Regions from separate parts of the Dactylosporangium salmoneum genome, predicted to be linked through region 3. Evidence: riboswitches for the same ligand, from Rfam matches in the RefSeq annotation. Region 3 holds a riboswitch; each other region holds the start of a gene.
What was found. Region 3 has a riboswitch for cobalamin ahead of metE (5-methyltetrahydropteroyltriglutamate--homocysteine S-methyltransferase). Riboswitches for the same ligand answer to the same signal wherever they lie in the genome.

Region 1 (10,218 bases), on a different contig from region 3:
TCCAGCACCCGCAGCAGCCGCCGGGTGCTGTCGGGCACCTTCTCGGGGCCGTGGTCCACCCGGGCGGGCATCGGCCGCCGGGCGGCGTGGGCCAGGGTGAACAGGTGCCGGCGTTCCTCGTCGTCCAGGCCGAGCGCCGCGGCGAGCGCGTCCAGGACGTCGTCGGACGGGCGTACCTCCCGGCCCTGCTCCATGCGCTGGTAGTAGTCGGTGCTCAGCCCGGCCAGCAGGGCCAGCTCCTCGCGCCGCAGCCCGGTGACCTTGCGCCGCCCGCCCGGCTCCAGGCCGACGTCACGGGGGCTCAGCCGGCTGCGCCGGGCACGCAGGAAGTCGCCGAGCTCACGGGCGTACGGATGGGTCATGCCGCAAGTGTGCCGCCGCGCCGGGCACCCAAGGTAGGTCCCGCAGACCTAGGCAACCGAGTACGACCGAACCCGCTCCCGCTGCTCCTAGCGTCGCCGGCATACCGCACCGATACTCCCAGGAGCAGCAGATGACCGGATGGACCGCCGACCGCATGCCCGCCCAGCACGGCCGGGTCGCCGTCGTGACCGGAGCGAACTCGGGCCTCGGACTGGTCACCGCGACCGAGCTGGCCCGCCGCGGCGCCCACGTCGTGCTCGCCGTGCGCAACACCGCGGCCGGCGAGGAGGCGGCCCGCCGGATCGGCGGCGACGCCGAGGTACGCGAGCTGGACCTGGCCTCGCTCGAGTCGGTGCGCACCTTCGCCGCGAAGCTGGCCGCCGACCACCCGGCGATCGACCTGCTGGTCAACAACGCCGGCGTGGTGCTGCTCGGTCCGCGCCGGACCACCGCCGACGGCTTCGAGCTGCAGCTCGGCACCAACATGCTGGGCCACTTCGCGCTGACCGGCCTGCTGCTGGGCAGGCTGGCCGCGGCGAGCGCACCCCGGGTGGTCAGTCTCAGCTCGATCACCCACAAGAACGCGCACCTCGACTTCGACGACCTGATGTTCGAGCGTGACTACCAGGCCTCCGCCGCCTACGGCCGGTCCAAGCTCGCCACCACGATCTTCGGCATCGAGCTGGACCGCCGCCTGCGCGCCGCCGGATCGCCGATCGTCAGCGTGCTCGCCCACCCCGGTCTCACCCGCACCAACCTGACGCCGCGCGCCTGGGAACACCGCGGCCGGCTCGGGCGGCTGTTCGCCTGGGCCGGCCTGCTGGCCACCCAGCCGGTGGAGCGGGGCGCCCTGCCGCAGCTGCGCGCCGCGACCGATCCCGATGTGCACGGCGCCCAGTTCTTCGGGCCGGCTCGGCTCTGGGAGACGCGTGGCCGGGTCGCCGAGGCCCGGCTCGGCCGGGAGGCGGCCGACCCGGCCGCCGGCAAGCGGCTCTGGGCGGCGGCCGAGGCGCTGACCGGCATCAGCTACCTCTGAACCCGGCGCCCATCGGCCGAGAAACTGTCAGCGGCCGTACGCCTCCAGCAGGCGCAGCCACACCTCGCTGACGGTCGGGAACGCGGGAACGGCGTGCCACAACCGATCCAGCGGCACCTCGCCGACGACCGCGATCGTCGCCGCGTGCAGCAGTTCCGCGACGTCCGGGCCGGCGAGCGTGACACCGGCGATCACCTGCCGGTCCTCGTCGACGACCATCCGGGCGTGTCCCTGGTATCCCTCGGCGTGCAGGGCGGAACCCGCGACGGCGGCCAGGTCGTAGTCGACGACCCGGATCCGCAGCCCGGCGGCCTCGGCGGCGGCCGCGGTCAGCCCCACCGACGCGATCTCCGGGTCGGTGAAGACGACCTGCGGCACGGCGCGCTCGTCGGCGGTGGCGACGTGCCGGCCCCACCGGCCGTCCTCGACCGCCTCGCCCCTGGCCCGCGCCACGATGACGTCGCCCACCGCGCGAGCCTGGTACTTGCCCTGGTGGGTCAGCAGGGAGCGCCGGTTGACGTCACCGGCGGCGTACAGCCATCCGCCGCCGGCCAGCGCCCCGTCGTCGAGGACCCGCAACGTGTCGTCGACCGTGAGCCAGGCACCGGGCTTCAGGCCGATCGTGTCGAGGCCGATGTCCTGGGTGTTCGGCGTGCGGCCGGTCGCGACCAGGAGCTCGTCGGCTTCGACCCGCTCGCCGTCGGTGAGCGTGATGTGCACCGTGCCCTCGCCGTCCCGGTGCACCGACGCGGCCTCGGCGCCGAGGCGTACCTGCACGCCGGCCTCCCGCAACGACTGCACGACCCGCTCGCCGGCGAACGGCTCCGCCTGGTGCAGTACACCGTCACGAGCCAGCACCGTCACCACGGAGCCGAGACCCGCGAACGCGGTCGCCATCTCCGACGCCACCACGCCACCGCCGATGACGGCGAGCCGGCCCGGAACCTCGGCCGCGGCGGCCGCCTCCCGGCTGGTCCACGGTGCCGCCTCGCGGATACCGGTGACGTCCGGGATCAGTGCGCTGCTTCCGGTCGCGACGACGACCGCATGCCGGGCGGTGAGCGAGACGACCGGGCCGTCCTCGCCGGTCCACACCTCGACGACCCGGTCGGAGCCGATCCGTCCCTGGCCGCGGTACAGCGCGATCCCGGCCGAGTCGAGCCAGGACACCTGCCCGCTGTCCGACCAGTTCGAGGCGAAGGCGTCGCGGCGGCGCAGCACGGCGGCCGCGTCCAGGTCGCCCGTGATCGCCTCACGCGCGCCGGGCAGCCGGCGTGCCGCCCGCAGCGCGGTCGCGCTGCGCAGCAACGCCTTGGTCGGCATGCAGGCCCAGTACGAGCACTCACCGCCGACCAGTTCCCGCTCGACGACGGCGGCGGTCAGGCCGCCCCGCACGACCCGATCGGCGACGTTCTCCCCGACCGGCCCCGCGCCGATGACGACGACGTCATACGTGGCGTTGCCCATGTCAGTTCACCTTCGCGGCGCGGCCGAGGCGGATTGCCGAGATGAGGAAGAAGATGGCGCCGGGGATGGCGTAGCCGATCGCGTTGGTCAGCACCGGGTTGTCCGCGGAGGCGCCGGCGATGAACGACCCGCCGGCCAGCACGGAGATGCCACCGCTGATGATCATCGGCCACTGACCACCCATCCCGCGGCGGGAGACCGCCACGAGGAGCTGCACCAGCCCGGCCACGACCGCCCAGGCACCCCACACGCGCAGGACCGCCGGTATGCCGGACGCGCCGGCGACGGCCAGGCCGGCCGCGGCGAGCAGGCTGACCGCGACGTTCACGTACAGCAGGGCAGGCGATCCGGTGACGCGCGACGCGCGGGCGTCGACGATGGCGGCGGCCACGTCGAACAGCGGGTAGAGCACGAGCAGCGTCATGGCGAGCGGGCCGAGATGCCTGGCGGTCGTGAACATCACGAAGGCCCAGACGATGGCGAACGCGAAGCGGACGAAGTACAGCCGCCGCAGGGCGGACGCCGTCGTCGAGATGCCGGGTGCGGTAACGGTGGTCATGGTGATCCTTTCGGTGGCTGCACGGGCGCCGCGGCACGTAACACCACCCTGAAGAACGAACGTTCTGTCCCTCTCACCATGACGACTTCACGCAGGCCTGTCAAGACCGAACGTTCTATCACTACGATGGGCGCATGGCGCGCAGCGAAACCGGCACCCGGCCGTCCGAGGCTCGAGAACGGCTCCTCGTCACGGCGAGCAGGATCTTCTACGGGGAGGGAATCCACTCGGTCGGCGTCGATCGGATCATCGCCGAGGCGAAGGTGACCCGGGCCACGTTCTATCGCCACTTCCCCGGCAAGGAGGACCTCGTCCTCGCGTATCTGCAGGCGGCCGATCAGGCCATCCGCGGCCAGGTGGACGCGGCCGCCGCCGGCGGCCTACCGGCGCCCGACGCCCTCCGGGCCGTTGCCGCGTCGATCGCCCAGGGCATCCAGTCCGCCGGCTTTCGCGGCTGCGCCTTCCTGAACGCCGTGGCCGAGTACCCCGATCCGGACCACCCCGTGCACCAGGCCGTCCTCGCGCATCGGCGGTGGTTCCTCGACACGGTCAGCACCTTGATGGCGGGCATCCAGCAAGCCGAGGCCGAGCCCGCCGCGCAGCACTTCGTCATGCTCCGCGACGGCGCCATGGCGGCCGGCTGCCTCTTCGACCGGGCGCTGATCTGCGAGACCTTCCTGCGCGGCGTCGACGGCCTCATCCGGACGCACGCCGCACGCCGGCCATAGCCCAGACGCCGCGCCGCCGCGACCCTCGTTGCAGGCCCGGTCGCAGAGAGCGCTCTCCCCCTTGACCCTGGCGGCTTCCATAGCCAGACTGCCATGGCCGGGAGAGCGCTCTCCAGCAGTTCCCGAGGAGTAGTCGTGACGCTGTCCGCCAGCCGTGTCGCGACCGCCGGGGCCGGCCTGCTCGTCGTGCTCGCCACATACGTCGCGCTCACCGTGCCACCCGCCGAAGCCGCCAGCGACACCATCCTGTCCCAGAACAAGCCGGCCACCGCGTCGTCGGCCGAGAGCACGGGGCTGCCGGCCAAGAACGCCGTCGACGGCAACACCGGGACGCGCTGGGCCAGCGCGTGGACCGCGACGGCGTGGTTCCCGAGATCGCCGCCCACGGCACCTCGTACCTCATCGTCTCCGACGGCAAGCACCCGAATGACGCCGCGATCTACCTGGACGCGGTGACGCTGTACGGCATCCTCTTCCGCGTGTCGCCGCGCGGCGCCCCGGCCCTGTACGCGGCCGCGGCGACGGCCACCGAGCTGCAGAACACGGCGGCCGCGGCGATCGGTTACTGAGCCACAGAACACCGCGGCCGCGACGCTCGGTTACTGACCGTGACATCGGGCCGCAGATCCGGATGTCCGCATTGCCGATTGAGCGAGGCCCGGTTCCCGGCCGGGCCTTCGCCCCGCGTCCTGTCACAGCGCAATCGGCCGGTAGCTCAGCGCCACGTCAATGACAGCCTCGGGTGCGGGCCCGGTTTCCCGGCCGACCCTCCCCCCGCGTCCCGTCACAGCGCAATCGGCCGGTAGCTCAGCGCCACGTCGATGACGGCCTCGGCTCCGGGCCCGGTTTTCCGGCCGGGCCTCGCCCCGCGCCCCGTCACAGCGCAATCGGGCGGTAGCTCAGCGCCGCATCGACGACGGCCTCGGGTGACGCGTCGGCCAGCTCCGCCGGCGGATGAAAGATCAGGTCGGTGACCCGAGGGTGCGGGACGTTGGTGATCAGCAGGAGCACGTAGTAGTCCACGTCGTCGCCGGCCGCCTGTATCCGGCCGACAATCTCGATCAGCTCGTCGCGGGTGACGTCGGCGACCTTCGGAAATGCCGGCCGGGCGGCCTCAAGCGCGAAGTCCTCGACGTCGCGCGACGTCCAGTACGTGCGGAAGTCGTCGGTGGCGTAGCCATGGCCGGTTCCGGCGTTGAACGCGGCGATCGCGGCGTCCGCCGGCTCGCCGCGTTCCAGCAGCTCTTCGATGGTTTCGATGGCGGCACACAGCTCGGCCACGCGCTCGGGTGCGACCGGCGGCGGGCAGAGTTCGGGACGCAGCTCCATCCGGGCATTGTTCCCGGCGGGGCGCTGCGCTCCAACGCCGCCGCGGCGTCAGCGGGCCAGGCGCAGGCGCCACCGCAGCGTCAGCGGGCCAAGCGCAGGCGCCACCGCAGCGTCAGCGGGCCAGACGCAGGCGCCACCGCAGCGTCAGCGGGCCAAGCGCAGGCGCCACCGCAGCGCCAGCGGGCCAAGCGCAGGCGCCACCGCAGCGCCAGCGGGCCAAGCGCAGGCGCCACCGCAGCGCCAGCGGGCCAAGCGCAGGCGCCACCGCAGCGCCAGCGGGCCAAGCGCAGGCGCCACCGCAGCGTCAGTGCGTCAGGCGCAGGCGCCGCCGCGGGATCCGGTGGCCGGCGACGAGGGCCGATTTGACGGCCAGGCCGGCGATGAACGCGCTGATCGCCAGGATGACGATCCAGGACCAGATCCGGTACCCGGGCGCGCGTGCGTAGTCGATCCAGTGCAGCGTGAAGGTGGCGACGGCGGCGTACGGGAAGGCGAACGCCCAGAATCCGAGCGAGAAGGACAGCTTGCGGTACAACCCGAGGAGCCGTAGCTGGACGATGACCGCGAGTAGCGTGTACCCGCCCAGCGCGTAGGCGACGGCGTCGACCGTGCCGTGCGTGACGGCCAGGTAGGCCAGGCCGGCGAGGGCGGGCGGTGCCACCTCGATCGCCAGGGTCGGGCGCATCGGCGCGGGCAGCAGCCCCCGCAGGTACAGCCGGGACACGATGATCGCCTCGAGGACCAGCCACGACACCAGGCCGAGGCCGAAGAACGTCTGGGCCAGGCCGGACCAGCCGGCCAGGGCGGCGCCGATCGCCGCGATGAGGCCGCCCGCGACGGCGGGCAGCACGTACCCGGGGTGCAGGTGCTCCGGCTGGATGCCCTCGATGATCCACTGGCCGGTCATCCAGCCGGCCAGGGCGATCGTGATGACGGTGAACACCCCCAGCAGCCAGCGGCCGGCGGCCGGGCTGTCCGGCAGCAGGCCGATCGCGAGGAGCATGCCGACGATCGGGATCAGCGACACGAACGGCCCCATCACCGGGTGAGCCAGTTCGCCGCGCCAGCCCCCGGGCCGGCGCGGCACCTGCGCGACGTAGCCGGCCAGCAGCGCCAGCCAGACCAGGGCCGTGATGACGAACAGGATGTCGGACACGAGCGCCGGGGCCAGCCCCACCTGCGCGGCGTACCGCCAGCCGACCGCGAGGCCGGCCAGACCGTACGCGATGCCGAAGAGGTTCGGGGTGATACCGGCGTGCGAGCCGGTCGTCGGCGTGCTCATGCGGTCCCCCACGAAAGGTTCGACAGTCGGGCTGGGCGTGTCTACCCGAAATCGTCCCGGTATCCCGCGCCTATCCGCGCCGCTCGGCCCGGCCGGCCCGCGTGTCGCGATCGCCACAAGCCGGCGGGTGGGATTGACGGCGGCGCATCGCATCGACAGACTGACGGTCACAACAACATAGCCGTGCGTTGATGGGGGAAGTCCGGTCGAAATCCGGCGCTGGCCCGCAACGGTAGGCGACGAGCACCTTGACGCTCGTCGTGAGCCCGAGTACCCGTCCGCGTGCGTGGTTCCTGCACCTCCCTACCCGTCGTGGCCCACGGGTCGGAGCCACCGGGCGTGCTCCCGGTTTCTCTCGACTGCCAGGGCCGGAGAGGCCCGCCCACATGGCTGTCCACCGGCACCGCGTACGAACCCTGCTCGCCGGGGCGCTCGCCGCCCTCGCGCTGACCACCCTCGCCGCCACCCCGGCGGCCGCCAGCACGCCGACGCTCGACCGGCCCGCCGCCGCCTCCGGATGGCTGGCCCGGCAGATGGTCGACGGGGAGCGGTTCGAGGTCGTCTTCGACGGCGTCGCCTACCCCGACCAGGGCCTCACCATCGACGCGATCCTCGCGTTCGCGGCGACCAAGGTCGCCGGCGCCAGCGCGGCCAGGGCGACCGCGTGGCTGGCCCGGCCGGAGGTCCTTACCGGGTACATCGGCGACGGCACCGAGGCCTACGCGGGCGCCACCGCCAAACTGGCCCTCGCCGTGCAGATCCGCGGCGGCAACCCGGCCGCGTTCGGCGGCGTCGACCTCGTCGCCCGGCTGCGCGGGCTGCAGGCGCCGTCGGGCCGGTTCTCCGACCGGTCCGCGTTCGGCGACTACAGCAACCAGTTCACCCAGGCATTCGCGCTGCTCGCCCTGAGCCGCACCCCGGCCGGAGCGCCCGCCACGGGCGCGGCCTACCTGGCCGGCACCCGCTGCCCGGACGGCGGCTACCCGCTCTACTTCGACCAGCCCACCTGCGCCAGTGACGTCGACGCCACCGCCCTCGCGGTGCAGGCGCTCCTCGCCGCACACCGCCCGGCCGACGCCGCCCCGGCGATCGCGTGGCTGGTGTCGGTGCAGGCGGGCGACGGGTCGTTCACCGACGGCGCCGGCACCGTGAACGCCAACAGCACCGGCCTGGCCGCACAGGCCCTCGCCGTCGCCGGGCGCCCCCTCGCCTGGCTCAAGGCCCGCGGCTTCCTGCTCACCCTGCAGGTGCGCTGCACGGACCCGGCCCCGAACCGCGGCGCGATCGCCTACACCCCGGCCGGTTTCGACCCCGCCACGGCCGTGCGGGCCACCGCCCAGGCGGTGCCCGGCCTCACCGGCGCCGGCCTCGCCACGCTGACCGCGGCCGGGTCCAGGCCCGCCGCGCCGGTGCTCGCCTGCCCGTGACCGCCACCGTCCACACTGGAGGAACGATGACGTCCGCCCTGCGACGCACGCTGTCCACCGCCCTCGCTTCGCTCGCCGCCGTCGGCGCGCTCGTGCTCGCCGAGCCGGCTCCCCTCGCGGCGCACGCCGCCGCCTGCTCCCCCGGGACGGGCGTGACGGTCGTGGTCGACTTCGGTTCCCTCGGCGGCGGCGTGGTCACCGGCTGCTACGCCGGCGACCCGGCCACCGGCCTCGCGGCCCTGACCGGGTCCGGGTTCACCGTCGCCGGCACCCAGCGGTGGGGCCTGGCGTTCGTGTGCCGGATCAACGGCATGCCCACCGCGGCGACCGAGCCGTGCGTCAACACCCCGCCGGCCACGGCGTACTGGTCGTACTGGCACGCCACCCCCGGCGGCGCATGGACCTACAGCTCGAGCGGCGCGTCGTCGTACAACCCGGCCATCGGCACCGTCGAGGGCTGGCGCTTCGGCTCCGGCCAGCAGCCCTCCATCACCGCTCCCTGACGCCCCCGGCCCGGTGTGGTGCCACGTCCGCGGCGCCGCACCGGGCCCCATCGGAAGGCCCCTCATGCGTCCCCGCACGTACCGCGCCACCGCCGCCGCGCTCGCCGCCACCGTCGTGACCGGCGTCGCCGCCGTGACCGCCGTGGCCGCTCCGAGCCCCGCCCACCTGGCCGCGGGCCAAAACGCCGCGACGTGGCTCACCACCCAGCTCGAGGACGGGGTGCTGACCAACTTCGGCATGCCCGACATCGGCCTGACCATCGACGCGCTGCTCGCCCTGAAGGCGACCGGCGTCGCCCCGGCCACCGCGGACACGGTCGCCGACCGGGTCGCCGCGAACGCGGCCGCGTTCAGCTACTACGAGATCGACTACGACTCCGACGGCGACCTCGACCGGATCGTCGACGCCGGCTCCACCGCGAAGCTGCTCGTCGCCGCCACCGCCGCCGGCCGCGACCCGAAACACTTCGGCGGCCTCGACCTCGACGCCATGACCCGCGACCTCGTCGCCACCAGCGGCCCGCACCGCGGCCGGGTCCGTGACACCACGCCCGAGGTCTACGGCGGCGACGCCTCCAACACGTTCGACCAGTCCCTCGCGGTCCTCGGCCTGTCCCGCAGCGGCGGCGCGCCGGACGACGTGGTCGGCTACCTGATCCGCCAGCAGTGCCCGGCCGGCGGGTTCCGGCTCAACCCCGACCCGGCCGGCGCCGGCTGCTCCAGCGACGACGTTCCCGACGTCGACTCGACCGCGATGGCCGTGCAGGCGCTCCTCGCCGCCGGCGCCGCGCCCGGCGCGCCCGGCGCCGCGGCGAAGGGCGTCGCCTGGCTCGAGGCCGCGCAGGCCGCCGACGGGTCGTTCGTCAACGGCCCGCACAAGCCGGACCCGAGCCTGCCCGCCGTGGCCAACAGCAACAGCACCGGCCTGGCCGGGCAGGCGCTCGCGGCGGCCGGTGCCACCGCCGCGGCGGAGAAGGCCGCCGGTTGGATCATCAAGCTGCAGCGCGGCGGCGGCACCGACCAGGGCGCCATCGCGTACAGCCCGGACGCGTTCGGCACCGGCGCGATCGACGACATGCTGCGCGACCAGTGGCGCCGTGCCACCGCGCAGGCCCTGCTCGCCCTCGCCCAGGTCCCGTTCGGCGAGATCGGCGAGCAGCCCGCCGGATCGGCCTCGGCCTCGCCGTCCGCATCCGCGTCGCCGTCGGGGTCCGCGTCCGCGAGCCCGTCGGCCAGCGCATCGGCCAGCGCGTCGGCGAGCACGACGCCGTCCACGTCCGCGTCGGTGAGCCCGTCGCCGTCGTCGGCCGCCCCCACGACGCCCGGTGGTGGCCTGCCGGTCACCGGCGACCCGATCCTGCGCGTCGCCGTCCTCGCCGTTGCGCTCATCGCCGCCGGCCCGGCCCTGGTCCTGGTGGCGCGGCGGCGCCGCAGGCCATGACCCGCCCGCGTGGCCGGCTCGTCCGGGCGGCGGCCGCCGCGATACTCGCGGCCGCCGCCGGCGCCGCGCCGCCCGCCACGCCG
Region 2 (10,218 bases), on a different contig from region 3:
GCGGTCGGTCACCGCGGCGTAGTCGTCGCCTGCCTCCAGCGCCGTGATCGCGGCGTTCACGAGCCCTTGCAGCAGCCGGGCGGTGCGCAGTGGGGTGTCGTCGCCGAGGTCGTGCAGGGTGTCGATGAGCGGGTCGAGCAGGGCGCGGTGCGCCGCGTCGGCGCCTGCGCGCAGGGCTGCGCTGTCCTGTGTGTCGGCGCTGGCGCGGGCGATGCGGTGCTCGCCGTCGCGCACCATTTCCAGCTGTGCCGTGACGTAAGCGGCGACCCGCTTCTCGGGGTCGGCGCCGGCGGCGGCGAGAGCGGTGTGGATGCGCTCGGTCCAGCGCGGCGCGGCCTGCCGTACCACTTCGGTGAGGAGCTCGCGGCGGTCGGAGAAGTACTTGTAGACGCTGTTGCGGGCCAGTCCGGTGCGGCGGGCGACCGCCGCGAACGTCACGTTGGCGGCATCGCCCTCGGCGAGCAGTTCGTGTGCCGCGTCGAGCAGGGCGGCGCGCTGCTGGGCGCGGTGATCGGCGACCGACGCGGCCTGGATCCTGGGCACCCGGCCAGTCTAGGACCCCACCCCACTTAGGGACGCAGCGTCGCCATCCCCTATCTTAGGGACGCATCGTCCCTACCCTTGGAGAGTGCCGTGTACCTCGCCTTGCTGGAACTCAAAGCGGCCAGAGGCCGCTTCCTGTTGATGGGCAGCGTCGTCGTCCTTGTCGCCGCGCTCGTCGGTATCGTCTCCGGTTTCGCTACCGGCCTCGGCAACGACACCGTCTCCGCCCTGCGCAGACTGCCCGCCACCCACATCGCTTTCGCCGCCGGCTCCAACTCCGACCAGTTCGCCCGGAGCCTGATCGACCAGCGCGCCGTCACCGGCTGGGCGAGCGAGAAGGGCATCCGGGCTACGCCGCTGGGAGTCGCCATCACCCGCGGTACCACCGACCGCAACGTCGAGGTCGACCTCGCCGCCTTCGGCGTCCAGCCCGGAGCCTTCACCGACCCCGGTGCCGAGGACGGGCACCGCCTGGATGCGGCCGCACCCCAGGGCATCGTGGTCTCCAGCCAGCTCGTGAACGCCGGGGTCCGCATCGGCGACACCCTGACCATCGACCGGCTCGGCATCCGCCTGAAGGTCACCGGCACCACCGGTCGCTCCTCCTACGGGCACGTAGCGGTCGCGTACATGACCCTCGACACCTGGCGGCAGGTCCGCTTCACCACCCCCGGGGCGCTCACCCCGCCCGCCGGGCTCCCCGACCAGTACACCGCGATGGCCCTCAACGTCCCCGCCGACCTGCGCGGGCAGGTACTGGCCGACGCTGACCGCCGCCTCGACACCGCGACCGTCGCGATCCAGGACGCCTTCGCCGCCGCCCCCGGCTACGCGGGAGAGCGCCTGACCATGAACTCCATCGAGACCTTCCTCTTCCTCATCGCCCCGCTGGTCGTCGGTGCCTTCTTCGCCGTCTGGACCGTGCAGCGCACCCCGGAGCTCGCCCTGCTGCGCGCCATGGGCGCGTCCCGGCGCCGCCTCCTCGGCCACACCCTCGCCCAGGCCGCTGTGGTCGTCGCCACCGGCACCGCCGCCGGAGCCGCACTCGCCGCCGCCGTCGGCCTCCTCGTCGGCGAAAAGGTGCCCTTCAGCCTGCCCGCCGCGACCCTCACCACGACCATGGCGGCCGTGGTCCTGGTGGGCCTCGCAGGCTCCGCGTTCACCCTGCGCCGCGTCACCACCGTCGACCCGATGACCATGCTGGGAGCCGCGCGATGACCCTCCACCTCAACGACATCACCGTGACCCTCGGCCGCGGCGAGTCCCGCACCGTCGCCCTCGACGGACTGACCACCTCCTTCCGGCCGGGCGCCCTCACCGCCCTCGTCGGGCCCTCGGGCTCCGGCAAGTCCACCCTCCTGGCCGTCGCCGGCGCCCTGCTGCGCCCGGACCAGGGGCAGGTCCTGCTCAACGACACCGACCTGGCCACCCTCACCGACGGCCAACGCGCCCACGCCCGCCGCACCCGCATCGGCTACATGTTCCAGAGCGGCAACCTGCTGACCGGCCTCACCACCGAGGAACAACTGCTCGCCGCCGCCTCCATCGCCGGGCGCAAACCCCGAGCCGTGCGGGCCAAGGCCCGCGAACTGCTCGTGGAGGTCGGACTCGACCACCGGCTACACCATCGCCCCGACCAGCTCTCCGGCGGCGAACGCCAACGCGTCGCCCTGGCCCGGGCCCTGCTCGCCCAGCCCGAACTCCTGCTCGTCGACGAACCAACCGCCGCGGTCGACCGCACCCGCGCCGACGACCTCACCCGGCTCATCGCCCGCACCACGCACGAGCACGGCTGCGTCACCCTCGTCGCCACCCACGACCCGGTCGTCGTCGAGGCGGCCGACACCACCATCGACATGCTGGACCACGCCCCGGCGGCCGCCGTCTGACGGCCACGCGAACACGGACCCGCACGGGCGATGTCGCGAGATCAGCCGGTGGGAGAGGCCGATGCCGCGGTACCGCAGGCCACCCTCATCTTCGCGGTGAGCCGCTCGGCGAAGGACGGGTCGCTGATCAGCCGCTGCTGGAAGGCGTCGACCTGGGCGTCGGTGAGGTCGGTGTAGATGGGCCGGGACGCGTACGCCGAGGCCATGGCTCCCGGGTCGGTGTACACGCGGGACTGGATCGCGCACAGGTGGGTGGCGGTCGCGTCGAGGAAGATCGTCTCGCGGCGCTCCTCGGTCAGCGGGCCGGTCGTGGCCGGCGCCGGCGCCTTGATCTCCTGCGGGGCGTCGGAGCCGGACTTGCCGCCGCACGCGAAAAGGCCCGCCGTCAGGGCCAGGGCGGCGACGGCGAGCAGGGCACGGGAGCGGATCATCGGTTTGCCAGCCTCTCTGGGGGGCCGGCCCGCGGACGGGCCGGCCGATCCCCGGCTCGTTACGAGACGGTCAGCAGCAGGTCGTTCGTGTCGACGGTGCTGCCGTACGTGACCTTGACCTTGAGCTTGTAGACGCCGGTCGGCACGTTGGTCGCGTCGAACTTCACGGCGGCGTAGTCGTCGGAGCCGGCCAGCAGGGTCGAGCCCTGGTTGAGCGAGCTGTAGGCGCGCTCGCCCGGGTACGACACGACCAGGCCGGACGGGCCGCCGGAGACCGTGACCTGCACGTTGGTGACCGTCCCCTGCGCGTGGAAGTTCAGCTGCGACCAGACCGGCGTGGCCTTCGGCACCGTGATGGCGGTGGTCTTCTGCACGACGGCGTCGCCGGTGAGCGAGATGGTGGCGATGGTGGCGAGGGCGCTGCCGGAGTGCTGGACGCCGGTGCAGGTCGTCGCGCCGGCGTTCTTGGTGGTGTACGAGTAGTTGAGCGTCAGCGGCACCACGCCGATCAGGGTGTTCTGCGGCAGGGTGAGGTTGAACGCGGCGTAGTCCATGCGGCCCGTGGCGAGCGCGTCGCCCTTGGACAGCGACGAGTAGGTGCCGGTGTTCGACGGGTACTTCACCGTCACGCCGGTGGCGCTCGCGGTGATCTTGACGTCGCAGACGTCGCCGGCCGACGCCCACATGGTGCTGACCCAGCCGGTCTGGCCGGGCAGCATCGAGGCCAGGACCGGGGAGACGAGGCCGAAGTCCTGCACGGCCGCCGAGGCCGGGGCCGCGGCGGGGACGATGGCGGCCGCGCCGGCGGCGACGGCGAGGGCGATGGAGGCAGAGCGGCGCATCGGAGGGGTCCTTCCCGGATGTTTGTGTCGCCAGGGCAGATCGGCGGCCCGTGCGCGTGGTTGAGCTAGCCGGTGAGCGCTATCCAGGTGTCGTACTGGTGCACCGCGATTCCCGCGAACGCCGGGTACCGCTGCGCCGCCGAGTCCACCGCCGCGAGCGTCCTGTGCAGCTGGGTGGCGGTGGAGCCGTGGAAGCTGCAGTACGCGCAGTCGCCCAGCGGCTGCGTCTCCGCGCCCAGGCGGACCGGCTTGGCCACCTTCCCGGCCCGGCGCAGCAGGTCGTCGGCCACCCCGACCATGGAGTTGGCCCCGGTGGCGGTGTTGCGGTAGCTCATCACCGTGACGCCGTCGACGCGGGCCAGCACCGCGTCGGCGAGGTTGCCCCCGCCGCTCGGCACCGCGACCGTGGGCAGCCAGAACGGCACGTCCAGCTCCAGCGGCAGGTCCGTGGCCGAGGAGACCCGGTCCAGCAGCGTGAGGAACCGCGGTACCAGTGCGGCCTGGTCCGTGTTCCAGGCGGGCAGCAGGTAGGGCTCCACGTCCATGTGCAGGCCGTGGAACAGGCCCGTGGCCGACGCGCCCTCGGCCCAGGCCAGCGCGGTCGCGTGGTCGGTGGTCCAGTCCGGCTCGCCGCCGAGCGCGTCGAGCGCGATCCCGGCCGCGTCGCACAGTTGCTGCAGCTCGCGCAGGCGGGCCAGGTCGGCCTCGCCGGCCGCGGGGTCGTAGTAGGCGAACAGCGCCCGCACCCCGTTGGCCGTGGCCCAGTCCACCACGGGCCGCGGGTCGTCGCGCTCCCACAGCCACATCGCCCGGGTGCCCGGCGGGGCGACCGCGGTCTCCGGGGCGAGCGTCGGCAGGCGCAGGGGAGTGGCGGCGATCAGCGCGATCGCCACCAGCAGGAGGCAGGCCACCGCCTGGGCGGCCAGGTCCGGCCAGCGCCGCATGCCCGTCCCATCGGCAGCGGCGGGCGGATCGTGAGGGTCACACCTCGTCACGTTGACGGTACTGGGGCCGGTGGGACACGATGACCGGAAGCGGTATGCGGAGGAACCCGGTGCGATTCCGGGACGGTCCCGCCACTGTGACCGGGGAGTCGTCCCCCAGCGCACGGGCCACGGCCGGATCACGGCCGGAAGGCCGGGGGCCGGCGGCGATCCGGGAGTCAGGAGACTCCGGCCGCTGTCGCTGCAGCCAACCCTGCAGTCCCAGCCACCTCGCGGGCGCGGACCCGCCGAAGGGAAGTGTGCCCGTGACCCCGCCGTACCCGTTCTCGGCCGTCGTCGGCCTGGCCGACCTGCGCCTGGCGCTGCTGCTCACCGCCGTGTCGCCGGCCATCGGCGGCGTGCTCGTGCGCGGCGAGAAGGGCACCGCCAAGTCCACCGTCGTGCGGGCGCTGGCCGCGCTGCTGCCCGAGGTCGACGTCGTCACCGGCTGCCGCTTCGCCTGCGACCCGGCCGCGCCCGACGCCGAGTGCCCCGACGGCCCGCACCTGCCGGGAGGCGGCGCCGCGCGGCGCCGCTCCGCCCTCGTCGAGCTGCCGGTCGGCGCCACCGAGGACCGGGTCGTGGGCACCCTGGACCTGCAGCGCGCCCTCGGCGACGGGGTGAAGGCCTACGAGCCGGGCCTGCTGGCCGCCGCCCACCGGGGCGTACTCTACGTCGACGAGGTCAACCTGCTGCCCGACCACCTCGTCGACCTGCTCCTCGACGCCGCCGCCATGGGCCGCGCGCACGTGGAGCGCGACGGCGTGTCGGTCAAGCACGCCGCCCGGTTCCTGCTCGTCGGCACCATGAACCCCGAGGAGGGCGAGCCCCGCCCTCAGCTGGTCGACCGCTTCGGGCTGGTCGTCGGGGTGGCCGCCCCGCAGGAGGCGCCGCCGCGGGCAGAGGTGGTCCGCCGCCGGCTGGCCTACGAGGCCGACCCGGCCGCGTTCGCCGCCCGCTACGTCGAGGCCGACGCCGAGCTCGCCGCCCGCATCGCCACAGCCCGGGGCCGCCTCGGCGCGGTGTCCCTGCCCGACCGGGAGCTGGATCGGATCGCGCGGATCTGCCTGGCGTACCGCGTGGACGGCCTCCGGGCCGACATCGTCGTCGCGCGGACCGCGGTGGCCCTGGCCGCGTGGCACGGCCGGACCGTGGTCACGAAGGACGACGTGCGCGACGCGGCGCGGCTCGCCCTGCCGCACCGCCGCCGCCGGGATCCGCTGGACCCGCCGGGTGCCGACAAAGACCGTTTGGAAGAGGTACTGAACGCAGAGGCCAACCCGGACGAGCCCGACGACGATCCCGGCCCGGACAACGGCGGCGGCGGTCCGGACGGCCCCGGCGACGGCCCCGGCGACGGAGGCCCCGACGGCGCGGAGAGCGGGCCAGACGTCGACGACGGCTCCCAGCCCGGCCCACCGCCCCCTAGCCCCTCGCCGAATGCCGATCTTCCGGACGAATTCGACGCGCAGGGCAAATCGGATTCGTCCGACTCGTACCCTGCGGAGGGCGGAGAGGGGGAACCCGGGCAGCGGGTCGAGGCGCCCGGTGCGCTGGCGTTCGCGGGGTTGCCGTACAAGCCGAAGCTCCTCAGCATCGCCGGGCGGGCCAACCGCCAGGCGGGCGCGCACGCCGGCCGCCGCTCGCCCGCCGTCTCCCGGCACGGGCGGGTCGTGCGCAGCCGCGCCCCGCTCGGCGGCAAGCTCACCAGCCTCCACGTCCCGGACACGGTCCGGGCGGCGGCGCTGCGCGGCGCCCGGCGCGCCGAGGCCAGGGACGTGCGCGAGGCGGTCAAGGTCGGCCGCGAGGCCAACCTCGTGCTGTTCGTCGTCGACGCGTCCGGCTCCATGGCCGCCCGCCAGCGGATGAGCGTGGTGAAGACCGCCATCCTGTCGTTGCTGCGCGACGCGTACCAGCGGCGGGACAAGGTCGGGATGATCAGCTTCCGGCAGCACGACGCGGCGCTCGTCCTGGAGCCCACCGCCAGCCACGAGGTCGGCGTCCTGCGCCTCGCCGAGCTGCGCACCGGGGGCCGCACCCCGCTGGCCGCCGGTCTGCGCCAGGCCGCCCGGACCCTGCACGGCGAGCGGCGCCGCGATGCCCGCCGCCGGCCGCTGCTCGTCGTGGTCACCGACGGGCGATCGACCAGCGGGCCCGACCCGCTGAGCGTGGTACCGCTGCTGGCCGGGGTGCCCGCCGTCGTCGTCGACTGCGAGTCCGGCCCGATCCGCCTCGGCCTCGCGCGCCGCCTCGCCGCCGCGCTCGACGCCGACTGCATTCCGCTGTCGAGCCTGGGAGCCTGAGTTGCCGCAGGGAAGAGTCGAGAACGTGCCCGACGACGGGCTCACCACCCGCCAGCGCCGCCGCCAGCACGTGCTGGCCGTGCACACCGGGCAGGGCAAGGGCAAGTCCACGGCGGCGTTCGGCATGGCGCTGCGCGCGTGGAGCGCCGGCTGGCCCATCGCCGTGTTCCAGTTCGTGAAGAGCCCGAAGTGGAAGGTCGGCGAGGAGACGGCCCTGCGCGCGCTCGGCGAGACCGGCAAGGGCGGCAGCGTCGTGTGGCACAAGATGGGCGAGGGCTGGTCCTGGATCCAGCGGCCCGGCACCGAGCGCGACCACGCCGCCGAGGCCGCCGAGGGCTGGGAGCAGATCAAGCGCGACCTCGCCGCCGAGGCGTACCGCTTCTACGTCCTCGACGAGTTCACGTACCCGATCAAGTGGGGCTGGGTCGACATCGCCGACGTCGTGGAGACGCTGCGCGAGCGTCCCGGCAACCAGCACGTCGTCGTCACGGGCCGCGACGCCCATCCCGACCTGGTCGACCTCGCCGACCTCGTCACCGACATGACGAAGGTCAAGCATCCGATGGACGCCGGGCGAAAAGGCCAGCAGGGCATCGAGTGGTAGCAAGGATCGTCATCGCGGCGCCCGCCTCCGGCCACGGCAAGACCACCGTCGCCACCGGGCTGCTCGCCGCGTTCGCCGCCCGGGGCGAGAAGGTCGCACCATTCAAGGTCGGTCCCGACTACATCGACCCCGGCTACCACGCGCTCGCCGCCGGCCGCCCGGGCCGCAACCTCGACCCGGTGCTCGTCGGCGAGGACCTCGTCGCGCCGCTGTTCGCCCACGGCGCGGCCGGCGCCGACCTGGCCGTCATCGAGGGCGTCATGGGCCTCTACGACGGCCGCACCGGCGCCGGCGAGCACGGGTCCACCGCCCACGTGGCCCGGCTCCTCGACGCGCCCGTGCTGCTCGTCGTCGACGCCACCGCGCAGGCCCGCTCGGTCGCCGCGCTGGTGCACGGGTTCCGCTCCTTCGGCCCCGGCGTGCGCATCGCCGGCGTGATCCTCAACCGGGTCGGCTCCGACCGCCACGAGCAGATCCTGCGCGACGCCTGCGCCGAGGTCGGCACCCCCGTCCTCGGCGTGCTGCGCCGCCACGACGCCGTCGCCGCCCCCTCCCGCCACCTCGGCCTGGTGCCCGTGGTGGAGCGCTCGGCCGAGGCCGCCGCGTCCGTCACGGCCCTCGCCGACCTGGTCGCGTCCAGTGTGGACCTCGACGCCGTCTCCGCCGTCGCCCGCAGCGCGCCGCCGCTGTCCGCCGCGCCCTGGTCGCCGTCGCTCGCCCCGCCCACGCCCGGCGAGCCCGTCGTCGCCGTCGCCGGTGGGGCCGCGTTCTCGTTCGGGTACGCCGAGACCGTCGAGCTGCTCGCCGCGGCCGGCGCCCGGGTGTCCACGGTGGACCCGCTGCGCGACGAGGCCCTCCCGCCCGGCACCCGCGCGCTCGTCGTCGGCGGTGGCTTCCCCGAGGTGTACGCCGAACAGCTCTCCGCCAACGCCCGCCTCCGCGCCGAGGTGACCGCCCTGGCCGCGGCCGGGGGCGCGATCGCCGCCGAGTGCGCCGGGCTGCTCTGGCTGTGCCGCACCCTGGACGGCCGCCCGATGTGCGGCGTGCTGGACGCCGAGGCGGCGATGACCCCGAGCCTGACGCTGGGCTACCGCGACGCGGTCGCCGTCGCCGACAACGTGCTCGCCCCCGCCGGCACGAGGGTCACCGGCCACGAGTTCCACCGCACCCGCGTCACCCCGCCCGCCGGCGCCACCCCGGCGTGGGCCTGGCGCGAGGGCCGGGACGGGTTCGCCGCCGGCAACGTCCACGCGTCTTACCTGCATTTGCACTGGGCCGGCGCGCCCCAGCTCGCCTACCGCCTGGTGGCCTCGTGCGCCTGACGGTCGGATTCGGCGCCCGGCCCGGCACGTCCCCGGCCGAGGTGCTCGCCCTGCTGGCGGAGTCGCTGCCCACACTGGACGCGGTCGGCACCGTGTCCACCGTGGACTCGCGCCGGGAGCTGGCCGAGGCGGTGGCGGCGGCGCACGGCTGGGCAGTGGTGACGTTCCCGGCCGAGGAGCTCGCCGCCGTGCCCGTCCCGTCGCCGTCGGCCCGCGTTTCGGCCGCGGTGGGCACCCCGAGCGTCGCCGAGGCCGCGGCCCTGCTCGCCGCCGGCCGCCCGGCGGTGCTGCTGGCCGGCAAGCGCTCGTCACCGAACGCCACCGTCGCCGTCGCGGCCGCCGCGCCCCCGGTCGTCGTCGTGGGCATCGGCGCCGACGGAGGCGTCGACCCGGCCCGGCTGCACGCCGCCGACGTCGTCTTCGGTGGCCCGCGCCAGCTCGACCTGCTGCCCGAGACCGTGCGGGCCGAGCGCATCGCCTGGCCCTCGCCGCTGGTGCCCGCGCTGCCGCGCCTGCTCGCCGAGCACCACGACGCGCGGGTCTGCGTGCTGGCCAGCGGGGACCCCATGCACTACGGCATCGGCACCACCCTGGTGCGGCTGCTCGGCGCCGCCCACGTCACCGTCGACCCGCGCCCGTCCTCGGTGTCGCTGGCCTGTGCCCGGCTCGGGTGGGCGGTCGAGGACACCGAGGTCGTCCGCGACGCCAGGCTGCTGCGCCGGTACCTGCACGACGGGCGGCGCGTCCTGGTGCTGTCCGCGGGCGCGGCCACGCCCGCGCAGGTGTGGCGCATCCTCGAGGAGTCCGGCTTCGGCGACAGCGCCGTCACGATCCTCGAGGACCTCGGCTCCGCCGGCGAGCGCGTCCACCACGACCCGGCCGCCGCCGGGCCGCTGAACATCGTGGCGGTCGAGTGCCGCGGCCCGGGCGGGCTGCCGGTCGTGCCGGGACTGGCCGACTCGGCGTACGACTCCGACGGCCAGCTCACCAAGCGCGAGATCCGGGCCGTCACGCTCGCCGCGCTCGGCCCGCGCCCCGGCGAGCTGCTGTGGGACGTCGGCGCCGGCTCGGGCAGCATCGGCATCGAGTGGCTGCGCGCGCACCGCTCCTGCCGGGCCGTCGCGGTCGAGCGCGATCCGGCCCGGGCCGAGCGGGTTTCGGCGAATGCGGCGCGGTTCGGCGTACCGTCGCTGTCCATTGTGGTCGGTTCGGCACCCGGGGCACTGGACGGCCTCGAGGTGCCCGACGCCGTCTTCATCGGCGGCGGGTTCACCGTGCCCGGCGTCTTCGAGCGGTGCTGG
Region 3 (10,218 bases):
GGCCGCGGTCTCGGACGTGAAGGTCGCGTTCGCGTGATGGAAGACCAGGTCCTGCACGACCTGCGGACCGCCCTGGGCCAGCAGCAGCTCGCTGAGCAGCCATGCGGCCAGTTCGCCGTTGGCCGATCCGAACTGCATCGGAATCTCCCCGGCCGCCTTGGCGCGCTGCATCTGCTCTTCGAGTTCCGCGATGGTCTTCGGCCCCTCGGTGATGCCCAGCTTCGCGGCGATCTCCGTGTTCATGAGCAGGCCGATCCATGCCGTGGTGGCTGACATACCCCACAGCGGGCCCTCGCCCATCAGCTTCCCGTCCGTGCTGAATCGGTTGAGCTGGTGCTGGGCGGCCGTCTGGCGGCTGTCCCATCCGTTCTTCTTGGCGTAGTCGTCCATGTTTGTCAGCAGGCCACCCTTGACGAACGCGCCCATGGCCTGGTAGCCGCGGTTTACCTGCGTAACATTCGGCGGGTTGGTCCCGGAGAGCTGAAGCTTGGCGACGGAGGCCAGGTCGTCGAAGCTCTTCGCGACGAAGTCGATCTTTACGCCCGGATTTTCGTCCTCGAACTGCTTGTTGAGCTTCTGGTAGACGGCCAGGATGCCCGGCGAGTTGGCCAGGCCGCTCTGCACGACCAGAGTGCCGCCGTCGGATCCCCCGCCATCCGGCGAGGACGAGCAGGCGGAGGCGGTGACGGCGGCTGCGACAGCGGTGGCCAGTAGGGCGGTAGCGAAACGGGCACGGCGCCATTTGGGGTGTCTATTGAGCATTGCGGATTCCTTCTCTACTCGGCGCGGCCGGCTGGCCGTGCTCGCTGGTGCTGCACTGCACCCCGCGGAGCGGGGGTCGGAATCGCAGGTCTGGGACAGGACGTTGGAGCGAGGGCGGAACCTTCGGGCGGTGGACATCAACGGCGCCGCGGAGACGTGAACTGACGGGTCTTCACTTCGAAGCGCCGCAACTGGTCCGCCTAGGCAACCAGATACGTAACTGGTCTGTCCAGGCGACCAGATTGGAATTCCCCGATCGGGCTGTCAAGACTCGTCGGCGATCATGCGACCTTCGTTACTCATCCGTGACGCAGGCCATACGGATCGTCGCGTCGTGCGCGACGCGGGCGGGCCACGGCTGGAGCCTGCGGACTTCCGGCGGTTGACACACCGGCCCCATGTCGCCAGAATTCACCTGTCTGACAGTCAGGCATCCTGGATACCAGGGCGCACCGCACGGGGAACGGAGCGCATGGAGAGCACCAGCGGCGCCACGTTCACGGTGACGCACGGCGCGCTCGGACGTACCCCGATCCAGCGCTCGATCTCCGCACTACGCCGGCTGGGACCGGTTCGCCGTGCCTCGGCAGGCCGGCCGGTTCGCCCATACTGCCCGCAGACGTGTCTCAGACGCGTAGCAGGAGACACCACCGCGTCAGGTGTGGTCGAACCGGGTTGCCTGCTGTGCGACGGTCGCCAGCAACTCGGCCAAGGCGGGCGGAGGTGGAGTATCCCGGGTGACGGTGACGAGTCGGCGCTTGAGGTTGGTTTCCGCCAGGTCCCGGACGGCGACTGCGGGATCGTCGGCGGGCAGGGCCAGTGGCGGCATCAACGCCACCGCGGCGCCGACGCGGACGAGTTCGAGCTGAACGTCGGAGTCACTGGAACGGTGCCGCAAATCGGGTTCGTACCCGCCGAGCGTCCGGCAGGTACCGACGACCATGGCGTGGTGGCCGGTACCCTCGGCCGCGGCGGTCCACACCTCCGATCTCAATGCGGAGATCTGCACGGGCGTCCCTGGCCGGGCGAGTGGATGCGAGGCCGGCAGCACCACCTTCAGGGGCTCTTCGAGCAGCACCGCGAAACGCATGCCGGCCGGGCGTGGCCGCGGGTGGCCGTCGTACTCATCACCGATGACCAGGTCGACCGCGCCCAACCGTAGGCCGGGCAGCGCCTGTTCCAGCTCGAGCTCGAAGACCTCGGTACGGACCCGCGGATGATCGATCTTCATCCGGGCGACGGCGGGCACGAGCAGGCGACGAGCCGCGGACTGCAAACCGCCGGCACGCACGGTGCCGCGGACCTCGCTACCCAGAGCGGCCAAGTCGGCCTGCGCTTCTTCCGCGGCGGACAGCAGCACCCGAGCGTGGCGGGCCAGCAGGCGACCGGCGTCGTTGAGCCGCACACCGCGCCCGGCCTTCTCCAGGAGCGCAACACCGACGTCCTTCTCCAGCAAGGACAGCTGCTGAGAAACGGTAGAGGGGCTGTAATCCAGCGCTGCGGCCACCGCGGCCAGCGTGCCCCGCTCCTCGAACTCGCGCAGGAAGCGCAAACGGCGAAGGTCCAGCTCGACCATGCGGGAATCCTAACGATTCGCCTGCGGATATCGTCGCTGGTCCTGACCGTTGCTGTGGTCGATGCTCCAAGGCATGGGTCTGGTCCTGTGCCTTGCTTCCGCAGCGGGTTTCGGCGCAATGGCGATCTTTGGCAAGCTCGCCTACAGCGCAGGGGTCTCGCCCGGGGCACTGCTGCTCGTCCGCTTCACCCTGGCCGCCGTGCTGCTGGTGATCCTGCTGCTCGCCCGGCCGAGTCTGCGCCGGGTGAAACCGGATCCGCGGGCGGCAGCAGCGGGTCGAACACCGGCGTCCCGGGGCCGGGTGCTGGCCATCGCGCTCGGCCTGGGCGCGGTCGGGTACGCGTCGCAGGCAAGCCTGTATTTTGCGGCGCTGCAGCGGATGGACGCCTCGCTGCTGTCGCTGATCCTCTACACCTACCCGATCCTGGTGACCATCGCGGCGGTGCTGCTCGGCCGCGACCGGCTCACCCCGGCACGCGGCGTCGCGCTGGCGGCCGCATCCGGCGGCACCCTGCTGGTGCTGCTCGGGGCCGGCGCGGTGAGCTTCGACCCGCTCGGGGCGCTGCTGGGATTTGGCTCCGCGCTCGTCTACACCACCTACATCCTCATCTCCGACACCATCGTCCACCGGCTGTCTCCCGTACTCCTGTCGACACTGGTGATGGCCGGTGCGGCCGGCACACTCGCGATACGCGCTGCGCTGGCCGGCGGAGTCGATCTGAGTTTCGGGCCCGCGGGGTGGTTCTGGCTCGCGTGCACAGCGATCGTGTCCACCGTCGCTGCGATGCTGGCCTTCTTCGCCGGCCTCGAACGGACCGGCCCCTCAACAGCCGCCATCCTGTCCACATTCGAGCCCGTCGTCACCACCGCACTCGCCGCGCTCATCCTGAGCGAATCCCTCACCACACTCCAGCTCACCGGCGGCGCCCTCGTACTCGCCTCCGCCGCCGTCCTCCAGATCCGCCGCAATCACACCCGCCCCGGCCGCAAGGCGCCGGTGGAGCAGGCCAGCACGGGGATGCCGGCCAACCCTGCCGAGCGGGTCGGGGCCCATTCGGCCGAGTAGGGCCGGCGCCCGGCGCACCGCGCGTCATGATGACCCACAACGGGTCACCCACGGGTGCAACGCAAGCGAGCCGGCCGTTGCGTGCTGACTATCCGAACACCGCGTCCGAGGTGAAGATCAGGCCAATCGTGGCCCGGCCGCTGCGGAGTGCCTCCTTGGTCCGCGGCCCGCCGAAGTCCTGTGCCGAGAACTGCCCGAAGTGCATGCCGTACGTGCTCCGGCCGGCGCGCCGGCCCGGCCCGGCGGCACGCCATGTGCCGCCGGCGCCGGCCCGGGCCGATGCGATCACCGGCCTGGTGGGCGGCTAGCCAAGGTCGACGCCGGGGTACAGCGGGAACGGCGCCAACAGCTCGGAGGCCCGCTTGCTCACGCCGTCGGACAGGGCCGCATCCAGGGTGTACTTCGCCTTCGAGCCCTCCGCCGGCGACGTGCCCGACAGGACGGTGTGGATGAGCTCGGCGATCTGATCCATCTCCGCCACGCCCAAGCCCCGGCTGGTCAGCGCCGGCGTGCCGATGCGGATGCCGGAGGTGTACCAGGCCCCGTTCGGATCGTTCGGGATCGCGTTGCGGTTGGTGACCACGCCGGAGTCCAGCAGGGCCTGCTCGGCCTGCCGGCCGGTGAGGCCGAACGGGTGGACGTTGATCAGCACCAGGTGGTTGTCGGTGCCGCCCGACACCAGCTGTACGCCCCGGGACAGCAGGCCCTCGGCGAGTGCCTGCGCGTTGGCGACGATCTGCTGGGCGTAGGTCGCGAACTCCGGGCGGCGGGCCTCGGCGAACGCGATGGCCTTGGCCGCCATGACGTGCGACAGCGGACCGCCGAGCACCATCGGGCAGCCGCGGTCGACCTGGTCGGCGAGCTCCGGCTGGGCGAGCACGGCGCCACCGCGCGGGCCGCGGAGGCTCTTGTGGGTCGTGGTGGTGACGATGTGGGCATGCGGCACCGGGTCGAAGTCGCCGGTGAAGACCTTGCCCGCGACGAGGCCGGCGAAGTGGGCCATGTCGACCATGAGCGTCGCGCCGACCTCGTCGGCGATCTCACGCAGCGTCGCGAAGTTCACCTTCCGCGGGTAGGCCGAGTAGCCGCCCACGATGACCAGGGGCTTGAACTCGCGGGCGGTCTCGCGCAGGGCGGCGTAGTCGATGCGGCCCGTGGCCGGGTCGACGCCGTAGCTGCGCTGGTCGAACATCTTGCCGGAGATGTTCGGGCGGAAGCCGTGGGTGAGGTGGCCGCCGGCGTCGAGCGACATGCCGAGCATGCGCTGGTTGCCGAACGCGGCGCGCAGCTGCGCCCACTCGGCGTCGGTGAGGTCGTTGACCTGTCGCTTGCCGAACTTCGCAAGGTAGGGCACCTCGACCCGGTCGGCCAGGATCGCCCAGTAGGCCACCAGGTTGGCGTCGATACCCGAGTGTGGCTGCACGTACGCGTAGGGCGCGCCGAAGAGGGCCTTGGCGTGCTCGACGGCGACCGCCTCGACGGTGTCGACGTTCTGGCAGCCGGCGTAGAAGCGGCGGCCGATCGTGCCCTCGGCGTACTTGTCCGACAGCCAGTTGCCCATCGCGAGCAGGACCGCGGGCGAGGCGTAGTTCTCGCTCGCGATCAGCTTCAACGACTCGCGCTGGTCGTGCAGCTCCTGCGCGATCGCGTCGGCGATGCGCGGCTCAACGGCCCGCACGGCCTCCAGCGCGGCGCGGAATGCGGTCGATTCTGCGTTCATGTCGCTCCAGATGTAGAAGGGCCGGGCGGACGGCCCGCCCGGCCCAAGGGATATCAGATGCCGCGGACCTCGGCAGCGGCGGCGACGAGGTGGCGCAGCGACGCCTCGACCTCGGCGTAGCCGCGGGTCTTCAGGCCGCAGTCGGGGTTGACCCACAGCCGCCGGGCGGGCACGGCCGCGACGGCGCGGCGCAGCGACTCGACCACCTCGTCGTGGGACGGGACCCGGGGCGAGTGGATGTCCCACACGCCGGGCCCGACGCCGCGGCCGTAGCCGATCGCGGCGAGGTCGTCGAGGACCTCCATCTTCGAGCGGGACGCCTCGATGCTGGTCACGTCGGCGTCGAGCGCGTCGATGGCGGTGATGACCTCACCGAACTCGGAGTAGCACAGGTGCGTGTGGACCTGCGTGTCGTCGGCGACGCCGCTGGTGGCCAGCCGGAACGCGCCGACCGCCCAGTCGAGGTACGCCTTCTGCTCGGCCTTGCGCAGCGGCAGCGTCTCGCGCAGCGCCGGCTCGTCAACCTGGATGACCTTGATGCCTGCGGCCTCCAGGTCGGCGCACTCGTCGCGCAGGGCGAGGGCGACCTGGTCGGCGGTGTCGGCGAGGGGCTGGTCCGTCCGCACGAACGACCAGGCGAGGATGGTGACGGGGCCGGTCAGCATGCCCTTGACCGGCTTGTGCGTCAGCGACTGGGCGTAGGTGGACCATTCGACGGTCATCGGGGCCTTGCGGGCGACGTCGCCGTAGATGATCGGCGGGCGGACGCAGCGGGAGCCGTAGGACTGGACCCAGCCGTGCTCGGTGGCGGCGAAGCCGTCGAGCTGCTCGCCGAAGTACTGCACCATGTCGTTGCGCTCCGGCTCGCCGTGCACCAGCACGTCCAGGCCCAGCTCCTCCTGCAGCCGGATGACGTGCTCGACCTCGGCCCGCATCCGCTCGACATAGCCGGGCCAGTCCACGGCGCCGGTGCGCAGTTCGGCGCGGGCCTTGCGCAGCTCGGTGGTCTGCGGGAACGAGCCGATGGTGGTCGTCGGCAGCTCCGGCAGGTTCAGCCGGGCCTGCTGGGCGGCGGCGCGGGTGGCGTAGTCGGCGCGCCGCCGGTCCTGCGGCCCCAGCTCGGCGAGGCGGGCCCGGACGGCGTCGTGCCGCCAGGCGGGCGGGACCGGCGGCAGCGGCGCGGGCAGCTCGCCGGTGCCGTTGCGCACGGCCGTGCCCAGCGTGACGACCTCGTCGACCTTCTGCCGGGCGAAGGCGAGCCGGGAGTACAGCTGCGGTTCGAGGTCCTGCTCGGCGGCCAGGTCGACCGGGACGTGCAGCAACGAGCACGAGGTGGAGACCACGACGTGGTCGGCAAGCGCCGCGACCCGGCCGCCGAGGGTCGCGGCGGCGCGCAGGTCGGTACGCCAGATGTTGTGGCCGTCGACGAGCCCGGCGACGATGGTCCTGCCGGCGAGCGGGCCGGCCGCGGCCAGCCGGTCGAGGTTGCCGGGGCCCGCGACCAGGTCCAGGCCGACCGCCTCGACCGGGGTGTCCAGCAGCGCCGGCAGTGCGTCGCCGAGCTCGCCGAAGTAGGTGGCGACGAAGAGGCGGGGCCGGTCGGTGAGCTCGCCGAGGCGACGGTAGGCGCGGCGCAGCCCGTCGATCTCCTCCGGGGTGCGGTCGGCGACGTAGGCCGGCTCGTCCAGCTGTACCCAGGCCACGCCCGAGGCGGCCAGGACGGCGAGGATCTGGGCGTAGACGTCGACCAGGTCGTCGAGCCGGGCGAAGGGGTCCTCACCCTTGGCCAGGAGCAGGAACGTGGCCGGGCCGACCAGCACCGGCCGGGTGGTGATGCCCAGGTCGGCGGCCTCAGCGACCTCGCTGAGCGCCTTCACCGGGTTGGCGGCGAAGATCGTGTCCGGGCCGATCTCGGGCACCAGGTAGTGGTAGTTGGTGTCGAACCACTTCGTCAGCTCGAGTGCGGGCTCGGCGTCCACGCCGCGGGCCATCGCGAAGTAGGTGTCGAGCTCGGACAGGCCGAGCCGGGTGAAGCGAGTGGGGATCGCACCGACGGCGACGGCGGTGTCGAGTACGTGGTCGTAGTAGGAGAACGTGTTGGACGGGATCGCGCTCAGCCCGGCGTCACGCAGCGTCTGCCACACCTCGGCCCGCAGCCCGGCGGCGGTCGATGCGAGGGCGTCCGCGTCGATCTTCCCGGCCCAGTACGCCTCGACGGCCTTCTTCAGCTCGCGGTTCCCGCCGATGCGCGGATACCCGAGGACGGTGCTCTGCCCGAATGCAGTGCTCACCAAAAGGGTCCTTCCCTCGAAGTGGCCGATGACACCAAGGAAGGACAGGAAGGAGGACACGGCGCCGCAGGGCGCTCGTGCCGCTTCCGCCCTGACCCTCCCGAGGGGTCGCCGGCGGCGCACACCGGCGGTGTGCGCAGTGCGGGCAGGTCTTCGGACTCGCGGGCACGACCCGAAGGTCACCTACCGGCCGTCGCTTCCCAGGCCTGCGTGGCCCAGTGCTTCGTTGACGGCTTTCGTTCCCACTCACCGCTGCGGGGCAGTTCCGGTCTCGCACCGGATTCCCTCTTACGACACCCGACCCTGACGGACCGGGTGAACCAACACTGCGGGCCATGGTACGGCCTCCCCGACACGGCTGGGGCCGCGGCGTCGGACTGTCTGGCGTACCACAGACGTTCATCGCACATGGTTCAGCAAGGCGCCGCGTCGTCGTCGACGGCCGGACGACTTCGAGCGCCTGGACGCCTCCCGCCGGCAGGTCGGCGCGCGGGCAGCGCGCTGCATGGCGACCTATGCACGGCCGACCGCCGGCCAGTGGCCGCCGTCACTGACCGGACCCGGCTCAGCGGCGCCGGCGCGAATCTGCGCGGCGGCGGCGACCAGCCGGGCCAGGGACTGCTCGACCTCGGCGTAGCCGCGGGTCTTCAGCCCGCAGTCGGGGTTGACCCACAGCCGGTCGGCCGGGACGGCGGCGACGGCACGGCGCAACGCGTCGGTGATCTCGGCCTGCCGCGGTATCCGCGGCGAGTGGATGTCGTAGACGCCCGGCCCGATGCCCCGCGCGAAGCCGGCGGCGCCCAGGTCGTCGAGGATCTCCATCTTCGAGCGCGACGCCTCGATGCTCGTGACGTCGGCGTCGAGGGCGGCGATGGCCGGCAGGAACTCGCCGAGCTCGGAGTAGCAAAGGTGGGTGTGGATCTGCGTGGCGTCGGCGACGCCGCTGGTGGCGAGCCGGAACGCCTCGACCGCCCAGGTGAGGTACACCCGCTGCTCGGTCTTGCGCGGCGGCAGCAGCTCACGCAATGCCGGCTCGTCGACCTGGATGACGCGGATGCCGGCCATCTCGAGGTCGTGGCACTCGTCGCGCAGGGCGAGGGCGACCTGCCGGGCTGTGTCGGCCAAGGGTTGGTCGGCGCGCACGAACGACCGGGCGAGGAGCGTGACCGGGCCGGTGAGCATGCCCTTGACCGGCCGGTCGGTGAGCGACTGGGCGTAGGTGGACCACGCGACGGTCATCGGACCGGGACGGGCGACGTCACCGTGCAGGATCGGCGGGCGGACGCAGCGGGAGCCGTAGGACTGGACCCAGCCGTGCTCGGTGGCGGCGAAGCCGGTCAGCTGCTCGCCGAAGTACTGCACCATGTCGTTGCGCTCCGGCTCGCCGTGCACCAGCACGTCCAGGCCCAGCCGCTCCTGGAAGCGGATCACGTGCTCGACCTCGGCCCGCATCCGCTCGGCGTAGCCGGCCGGGTCGAGACGCCCCGCACGCCTGTCGGCCCGGGCCTGGCGCAGCTGGTCGGTCTGCGGGAACGAGCCGACGGTGGTGGTCGGCAGCTCGGGCAGGCGGAGCCGGGCCTGCTGGGCGACGGCGCGCTGCGGGTACGGGCCACGGGAGGTGTGCTCCGGTCGCAACGCCTCCAGGCGGGCCCGGACGGCGTCGTCGCGCCAGGCGGCCGGCGCCGGGCCGGGCCGCGCCGGCAGCGTGGCGACGCCGTCGCGCAGCGCCCTGCCGAGCAGGACGACCTCGTCGACCTTCTGGCGGGCGAACGCCAGCCGGGCTCTCACCTGTGCGTCCAGCGAGGTCTCGGCGGCAAGGTCGGCCGGCACGTGCAGCAGCGAGCACGAGCTGGACACGACCACGTCGTCGGCGAGGCCCTTGAGCTGCGCGCCGATCGCGGCCGCGGCCCGCAGGTCGGTGCGCCAGACGTTGCGGCCGTCGACGAGCCCGGCGACGATGGTCTTGCCGGGGATCGGCCCGCAGGCGGCAAGCCGGCGAAGGCCGCCGGGGCCGGCCACCAGGTCCAGGCCGACCGCCTCGACCGGCGTGCGCAGCAGCGCCGGCAGGGCGTCGCCGAGGTCGCCGAAGTACGAGGCGACGAACATCCGCGGCCGGCGTGGCAGGCCGCCGAGGTAGGTGTAGGTGGCGCGCAGCGCGTCGATCTCGGCCTGGGTGCGGTCGGCGCAGTAGGCGGGCTCGTCCAGCTGCACCCAGGGCACGCCGGCGTCGCCGAGGCTGGTGAGCAGGTCCGCATAGGCGGTCACGAGGTCGCCGAGCCGGCCGAACGGGTTGTCGCCCTTGGCCAGGAGCAGGAAGGTGGCCGGGCCGATGAGCACCGGGCGGGTGGTGACGCCGAGGGCGAGGGCCTCCGCATACTCGCCGAGGATCTTCTCCGGTTCGGCCGCGAACACGGTATCCGGGCCGATCTCCGGCACCAGGTAGTGGTAGTTCGTGTTGAACCACTTGGTCAGCTCCATGGCCGGCTCTTCGGCGGTGCCCCGGGCCATGGCGAAGGAGGTGTCCAGCGGGGACAGCCCGAGGCGGCGGAACCGGTCCGGGATCGCACCGACGGCGACGGCGGCGTCGAGCACCTGGTCGTAGTACGAGGACGTGTTCGACGGCACCGCGGTGAGCCCGGCCCGGTGCAGGTCGCGCCAGACGTCGGCGCGCAGGCCGGCCGCGGTGCGCTCCAGCTGGCCGGCGTCGATGCGGCCGGCCCAGTACGCCTCGACGGCCTGCTTGAGCTCGCGGTCCGGCCCGATGCGCGGGTAGCCGAGCACGGTGCTCGATCCGAAGGGCGTG

Region 1: another riboswitch for cobalamin. It lies ahead of ABD352_RS00100 (peptidase); the one in region 3 lies ahead of metE (5-methyltetrahydropteroyltriglutamate--homocysteine S-methyltransferase).
Region 2: another riboswitch for cobalamin. It lies ahead of ABD352_RS49405 (VWA domain-containing protein); the one in region 3 lies ahead of metE (5-methyltetrahydropteroyltriglutamate--homocysteine S-methyltransferase).

What each region holds. Positions count from the first base shown of each region.
Region 1 covers NZ_BAAARV010000001.1:19,668-29,885, reverse strand. The annotation lists gene ABD352_RS00140 (helix-turn-helix transcriptional regulator) at 1-362, opposite strand, end outside; gene ABD352_RS00135 (oxidoreductase) at 494-1,399, shown strand; gene ABD352_RS00130 (dihydrolipoyl dehydrogenase family protein) at 1,427-2,866, opposite strand; gene ABD352_RS00125 (hypothetical protein) at 2,868-3,425, opposite strand; gene ABD352_RS00120 (TetR/AcrR family transcriptional regulator) at 3,560-4,153, shown strand; gene ABD352_RS00115 (hypothetical protein) at 4,516-4,722, shown strand; gene ABD352_RS00110 (hypothetical protein) at 5,030-5,482, opposite strand; gene ABD352_RS00105 (SLAC1 family transporter) at 5,787-6,764, opposite strand; cobalamin riboswitch at 6,912-7,060, shown strand; gene ABD352_RS00100 (peptidase) at 7,151-8,191, shown strand; gene ABD352_RS00095 (hypothetical protein) at 8,218-8,694, shown strand; gene ABD352_RS00090 (cell wall anchor protein) at 8,759-10,135, shown strand; gene ABD352_RS00085 (hypothetical protein) at 10,132-10,218, shown strand, end outside.
Region 2 covers NZ_BAAARV010000104.1:4,621-14,838, reverse strand. The annotation lists gene ABD352_RS49435 (TetR/AcrR family transcriptional regulator) at 1-543, opposite strand, end outside; gene ABD352_RS49430 (ABC transporter permease) at 622-1,761, shown strand; gene ABD352_RS49425 (ABC transporter ATP-binding protein) at 1,758-2,432, shown strand; gene ABD352_RS49420 (hypothetical protein) at 2,474-2,863, opposite strand; gene ABD352_RS49415 (hypothetical protein) at 2,923-3,705, opposite strand; gene ABD352_RS49410 (hypothetical protein) at 3,771-4,649, opposite strand; cobalamin riboswitch at 4,751-4,877, shown strand; gene ABD352_RS49405 (VWA domain-containing protein) at 4,955-6,991, shown strand; gene cobO (cob(I)yrinic acid a,c-diamide adenosyltransferase) at 6,993-7,595, shown strand; gene ABD352_RS49395 (cobyrinic acid a,c-diamide synthase CobB) at 7,589-8,917, shown strand; gene cbiE (precorrin-6y C5,15-methyltransferase (decarboxylating) subunit CbiE) at 8,908-10,218, shown strand, end outside.
Region 3 covers NZ_BAAARV010000103.1:8,570-18,787, reverse strand. The annotation lists gene ABD352_RS49315 (extracellular solute-binding protein) at 1-900, opposite strand, end outside; gene ABD352_RS49310 (LysR family transcriptional regulator) at 1,418-2,338, opposite strand; gene ABD352_RS49305 (DMT family transporter) at 2,412-3,404, shown strand; gene ABD352_RS49300 (type 2 periplasmic-binding domain-containing protein) at 3,493-3,693, opposite strand; gene ABD352_RS49295 (glycine hydroxymethyltransferase) at 3,709-5,124, opposite strand; gene metE (5-methyltetrahydropteroyltriglutamate--homocysteine S-methyltransferase) at 5,178-7,415, opposite strand; cobalamin riboswitch at 7,543-7,755, opposite strand; gene metE (5-methyltetrahydropteroyltriglutamate--homocysteine S-methyltransferase) at 7,929-10,196, opposite strand.